2 regions of the Azoarcus sp. DN11 genome follow, and region 1 is predicted to be linked to the other one. Evidence: predicted binding sites of a transcription regulator. Region 1 holds the regulator's gene; the other holds the start of a gene.
What was found. Region 1 encodes FNR, which switches genes on or off when oxygen is low (the NO sensors DNR and NnrR bind a similar motif). Its sites were predicted from a motif close to TTGANCTAGNTCAA; they were not measured.
Positions count from the first base shown of each region.

Region 2: CDA09_RS01565 (DUF2249 domain-containing protein) is a predicted target of FNR. The motif match lies at 1,734-1,747, and genes of this name have one in related genera.

Region 1 covers NZ_CP021731.1:3,644,492-3,647,694, reverse strand. The annotation lists gene CDA09_RS16845 (NnrS family protein) at 1-440, shown strand, start outside; gene CDA09_RS16840 (SirB2 family protein) at 444-839, shown strand; gene CDA09_RS16835 (hemerythrin domain-containing protein) at 839-1,369, shown strand; gene fnr (fumarate/nitrate reduction transcriptional regulator Fnr) at 1,409-2,155, opposite strand; gene hemN (oxygen-independent coproporphyrinogen III oxidase) at 2,289-3,203, shown strand, end outside.
Region 2 covers NZ_CP021731.1:348,945-352,147, reverse strand. The annotation lists gene CDA09_RS01570 (bifunctional diguanylate cyclase/phosphodiesterase) at 1-1,489, opposite strand, end outside; gene CDA09_RS01565 (DUF2249 domain-containing protein) at 1,824-2,180, shown strand; gene CDA09_RS01560 (B12-binding domain-containing radical SAM protein) at 2,212-3,203, opposite strand, start outside.

The DNA of each region.
Region 1 (3,203 bases):
CGCGGCAGTGGAGGCCGGTTCCGGCGCTGAAGGTGCCGCTGCTGGGGATGCTGCACATCGGCTTTCTCTGGCTCGGAATCGCGCTGACGCTGTTCTCCATCCAGGGCGTCGCATCGTTGCTGGGTTACGCGGTCCTGGGGCTGGCGCCCCTGCATGCGATCGGCGTCGGCTTCTTCGGATCCGTCCTGTTGGCGATGGTCTCGCGTGTCAGCCTGGGCCACTCCGGACGCAAGCTCGTCGCCGACCGGCTGACCTGGGGACTGTTCCTCGGGCTGGAACTGGTGGTCGTGATCCGGGTCCTTGCTGAAGTGGTTCCCGCGGGCTGGTCCGCCACGGTCATGCTGCTCGCCGTCCTGGGCTGGCTGGGCGTGTTCGGCGCCTGGGCCACACGCTACCTGCCAATCTACTGGCGGCCGCGCAGCGACGGTCGCCCTGGGTGATCCATGTACCTGACGGTCAAGCACCTGCACGTCACGTGTGCCGTTCTGAGCGGCAGCGGCTTCCTGCTGCAGGGCCTATGGATGATGCTCCGGAGTCCCCTCGTCGATCATCGTGTGACGCGCATCCTGCCGCACATCATCGATACGGTATTCCTGGGGAGCGCGATCACGCTTGCGGTGATGAGCGGGCAGTATCCCTTCGTCGTGCCCTGGGTCACCGCGAAGGTCATCGGTCTCGTCGTCTACATCCTTCTCGGCGCGACTGCGCTGCGCTGGGGTCGCACGATGCGGACCCGCGTGCTGGCGCTGGCCGCGGCCGTCGTCACTTTCTCGTGGATCGTCTCGGTGGCGTTGAGCAAGAACCCCGCCGGATTCCTGACTCTTACCGGAGTGTTTTGATGGCCGATTCGCTGATCCCCACGTCGCCGGGTTTCGAAACCCCGCTCGAGATGCTCGAAGCCTGCCATGAGCGCCTGCAGGCACAACTGGCCACGCTGGCCCGGCTCGCGGCCTGGCTTCCCGAGCATGGTCCCGACCGCCAGGCGCAACAGGCCGCGACCAACGTGATGCGCTACTTCGATGTTGCCGCGGTGAAGCACCACCAGGACGAGGAGGACGATCTCTTTCCCGTCCTGCGCGAGCGCGTCGATGAGGCCCGGCGGGGCGAGCTCGGTACGCTCATCGACTGGATCCTGGCGGATCACCAGCGGCTGTTCGCGGGCTGGGCGCAGATGCGCGCGCGGCTCGAGTGCATCGCGCGCGGAGAAAGTGCCGACCTGACGCCGGCCGCGGTGGAGGAATTCGCGGGCGCTTACCGGCGTCACATCGCGCGGGAGGAAGGCGAATTGCTCCCCGTCGCCCGCAGCGTGCTCGGCGCGCAGGATATCGAGGTGCTGTCGGGAACGATGACTGCGCGGCGGCGCCAATAGGGCGGGGCGCCGCAATCGGCGGCACGGCACGCACCCCGGTCAGGGGCGGGGCGACGGCGACGGGTGCTGGATCAGCCGCTTCAGGCCGACGATGTCGAGAATGCGGATGTGCTTCTGCTGGACCGCGATCAGGCCTTCGTCCTGGAACTTCGAGAAGGCCCGCGACACCGTTTCGAGCTTGAGGCCCAGATAGGAGCCGATCTCCTCGCGGGTCATGCGAAGGTGGAATTCCGCGGGGGAGAAGCCGCGCGCCGTGAAACGCTGCGACATGTTGAGCAGGAAGGCCGCCAGGCGCTCTTCGGCGCGCATCGAGCCGAGGAGGGTCATCACGCCGTGGTCGCGCACGATCTCGCGGCTCATGACCTTGTGGAACTGGAGCTGTAGGCCTTCGACCACGCGCGACAGTTCCTCGAGCTTGCTGTAGGCGATCACGCAGACTTCGCTGTCTTCGAGCGCGATCGCATTGCAGGAATGGGCTTCGGTGCTGATGCCGTCGAGACCGAGCATTTCGCCGGTCATCTGGAAGCCGGTGACCTGTTCGCGCCCGTCCTCGAGTAGCACGTCGGTCTTGAACGAACCTGCGCGGATCGCGTAGATCGCCTCGAACGGATCGCCCGCGCGATACAGATGCTGCTGCCGCTTGATCTTGCGCCGCGCACCGACCAGTTCGTCGAGACGGTCGATTTCCGATTCCGACATCCCGAAGGGCAGGCACAGTTCGACCAGGTTGCACTGGGAGCATGCGACCTTCAGGCTCGCGACTGTAATCGGCACCGTCGCCTTCATTTGCACGATAATATTGTTCCTTCTACATCGACCGAGAAGTGGCAGGCGCCCGGCGGAATGGACCGTTGATCCACGTCAACCACAAAACTGCGGCTTTTTGAGATCGTACGGAATGCACTCAAGCGAAACATCCATGACCAGTCAGAAAGATCTTGTGTTCGACCAGCAGCTGATTCGCCGGTTCGACATCAATGGGCCGCGCTACACGTCCTACCCGACGGCCGACCGCTTCGTCGAAGCGTTCGATGCCCGTGCATTGCGGGACTGGCTGGCGCAACGCGGTGTCGGGGGCGTGAGCAAACCGCTCTCATTATACTTCCACATCCCGTTCTGTAACACGATCTGCTACTACTGCGCGTGCAACAAGATCATCACGAAAGATCATGCACGTTCGGCGAAGTACCTGAAGTATCTCGATAAGGAAATCGGGATGCAGGCCGCCGCATTGGGCGGTAGCCACCAGGTCACGCAGCTTCACCTCGGCGGCGGCACGCCGACCTTCCTGTCGCATGACGAGCTGCGCCAGCTCATGGATTCGGTGCACAAGCGCTTCACGCTGGTGCCGAACGGCGAATACTCGATCGAGGTCGATCCGCGCAAGGTCGACTTCGACACCGTGAAGCTGCTCGCCGACCTCGGCTTCAACCGCATGAGCGTGGGCGTGCAGGACTTCAACGAAGACGTGCAGGAAGCGGTCAATCGCATCCAGAGCTTCGATGAAACCAGGCTCGTGATCGAGTCGGCCCGCGCCACCGGCTTCAAGTCCATCAGCATGGACCTGATCTACGGCCTGCCGCGCCAGAACATCATCAGCTTCAACCGCACGCTGGAGCAGGTACTGGAGCTGTCGCCGGATCGCATCTCGCTGTACAGCTACGCGCACCTGCCGGGCCTGTTCAAGCCGCAGCGCCGTATCTCGATCAACGACATGCCGACCTCGGACACCAAGCTGCAGATCCTGCAGATGGCGATCCGCCGGCTGACGGAGGCGGGCTACGTCTATATCGGCATGGACCACTTTGCCAAGCCGGACGACGAGCTCACGATC
Region 2 (3,203 bases), 1.7 Mb from region 1:
CCTGGCTCGACGCCGAGAACACGACCATCGCCTCGCGCATGCGCGCCTCGGTCAGGCGGCGCACGGTGATGTCCTCGACCGTGCCGACGCAGCGCGGCGGCTCGCCCGGCAGCACGATGCGTTCGGCGATCTCGCGCACCCAGCGGACCTCGCCGTCCAGCACCACGCGATGCTCGATGTCGAAAGCCTCGCCCGCGATCACCCGCCTCCACGCCCGCCGCACTGCGGCACGGTCTTCGACGTGCACGGCCTCGAGCAGGATCGGCCACGACAGCGGCCGGCCGGCGGCGAGCGCGAAGAGGCGGCGCGTCTCGGCCGACAGTTCCAGCTTGCGCGTGCGCGGCAGGTACACCCAGCTGCCGACGTGCGCGATCGCCTGCGCGCGGTTGAGGTCGGCGGTGCGCTCCTCGACCAGCGACTCCAGCTCGCTCTCGTGCGCCTTCAGCTCCTCGAGCAGGCTCACGATGCTGGCCGCCAGATCGCCGACCTCGTCGTTGCCGAAGCGCCCCGGGCTGAACCCCGGCCGCGCCTGCCCGGTCAGCGCGACCACCCCGGCTTCCCTCGCCAGCTCCTCGATGCGGCGCGTCTGCGCGCGCGCCAGCACGCTGTTCGCGGCCCCGACCAGCAGGATCGCGATCAGGCCCCACCCCACATGCTCGATCAGCAGCGACTCGATCGGCTGCTCGAACACCTCGGCGTCCATGCTGACCTTCACCTGCAGCGGCGCGGACAGCGGCGGCCCGGATTTCACGGTGCGCGAACTCGTCACCAGCCGCGCGGATTCGCCGGAAAAGGCGCGTTTCACCAGCGGCTCGCCCCCGGCGGCCAACTCCACGCCGATCACGCCGTCGTCCTGCAGATCGAAGGGCGAGCCGGCGCCGAGCAGCCACTGGCTGAGATTGGCCTCGAACACCAGCGCGCCCTCGAACGTGCCGGTGGCGCTGAACAGGATCGGCACCGCGATGCGCAGGATCGCGTCGGTGCCGCGCCGGTCGATGGCCGCATACGTCTCGCCGCGCAGCACCCGGTCCGACAGCCACGCCTCGCCACGGTAGCTGCGCGGCCCCTTGCGGGCGGCGACGGGTTCGCCGCGGTAGTCGGTCAGGACCAGGTTGTAGTCGATGGAGACCGGCAAGGTATGCCGGGCGAGGAAAGGTCGCAGGTAGGTGTCGCGGCCCTGCGAATCGAGCAGGGCATTCGACAGCAGCGGCTGTTCCGCCAGGGCTGCCAGCTCGCGATGCGCGAGATCCAGGGTCCGTTCGATGCGTTCCGACACGGAGGCGGCGATCTGCGCGAGGTGCCCCTCGGCGATGCCGTGCGCGAGCGTGCGCGCGTTGAAGTACGACGAGGCGGTCATCACCACGACGACGAGCGTCGTCAGTGCCGCGCCGTACAGCGTGTAGCGCCCGCGCAGCCCGAGCCGCATGCCTTTCCGCGCGGGCGGTGCCTCGCCGGGCTCGCGGGCTGCCGGAAGCGGGTCAGCGCGCATCGACCGCCCGACTCCTGCCCGCCCCGGCAAGGCCGCTCCGCGCCACGCGTCCCCGCACGGCGACTGTCACGACCGCGCCCCGGCTGCAGTCCCCGATGGAACGGTGCCCAAGCAGCATCATCCTCATATCCCGAATATCTTCTTGTTTTATCGGAAGATAGCACAGGCGGCCGCAGCCTGCACATTGTCATATAACCGAAAGAAACAAATTACTCCCATAGGTTCGTGCACCCCGGTCCGATTCTTGTTCTGGCTCAAGGCGCGGGGCATGTGCGCCGCCTACGATCGGCACCCTGCGGTCCCCAATTTGACCGCCCACCCGGAGACCCCAGCCATGAGCGACCTTCCCATGTTCGACAACGCGATCTTTCCCTTCGACGCCCGCGGCGTCGCCAAACGCTTCCGCCACGCGGCGATCTTCGGCGCCCTCGAGTCGCTCGAGGACGGCGAGACGATGCGCTTCGTGAACGATCACGACCCCCTGCCGCTGCTCGGCCAGATCCAGCAGCGCTACGGCTCGCAGGTCACAATCGAGTACGTCGCGCGCGAACCGGGCAACATCGTCATCGACTTCCGCATCCAGCTGCAGCCGCGCGACGCCGAATCGACGCCGGCGCAGGCCCAGGCACCGGCCCGCCAGGGCGGTGGCTGCGGCGGCGGTGGCGGCGGCTGCGGCTGCTCGGGCCACTGATCCCCCGGCCGGGCCCGGCCGCGCGCCGGGCTCAGGCGCCGCGCAGCAGGTAGGCGAGCGCGCCGGGCGCGCGCGCCAGCCCGGCGCTCGACAGGTAATGCCGCCAGTGGCGCGCGAGATGCCGCGCGACGAAGCCCGGGCGCAGATAGAAAGTGCGGTAGAAGCGCCGCTGCAAGGCGGCGAGCGCCGCCGGCGGGATGCGGCTGCAGCTGCTCGCCGGTGTGAGGTAATGGTAGTCCGCGCCATGCGTGCGCACCTGCCGGGGCAGCTCGCCCCACAGGGGCACGTCCGGATACGGACGGTAGATCTGCATCTGCAGGTAATCGGGGCGGATGCGCCGCGCCAGCGCGAGCGTGTCCTCCGCGTCCTCCTCGGTCTCGTCCGGCATGCCCACCATGAACAGCGCCACCGAGCCGATGCCCGCGCGGTCGAGGCGTTCGAACGCCGACTCGGTCGCCGTAATCCAGCCCGCCCCATCGGCGGTCTTGCCCAGACGCTCGATCAGGCGTGCCGAACCGCTGTCGACGCCCACCTTGAGCAACACCGCCCCCGACTCGGACGCCGCCGCGACGCGATCGGCGTCGAGTTCGTCGGGACGCGCATTCGCCATCCACGGCAGTCCGACCCCGCGCCGCACCAGCGCATCGGCCAGCTGCAGGAAGCGCGCGCGATGCACCAGCAGCGAATCGTCCTCGAAGGCGATCGCCTGCGCGCCCGCGTCCTTCAGCGCGAGCACCTCGTCGACGACCGCATCGACGGTCCGCACGCGCAGATCCCGCCCGACGCTCTTGCGCACGATCGCCGTGCAGTGACGGCAGGGACGCGGGCATCCCCACGCCGTCAGCACGTAAGCCCAGCGCGACACCGGGCGCCCGCGCACCGGGAACGGAAAGGCGTAGGCCGTCAGCTCGTCGCGCGCGACCTGCGGCCACGGCAGCACGTCCGGCGCCGCGACGAGCGCGATTGCGCCGCTCGCGATGCGCTGCCGGGACTCGTCCCGCAGGGCCGCCACGTCTGCGCCGG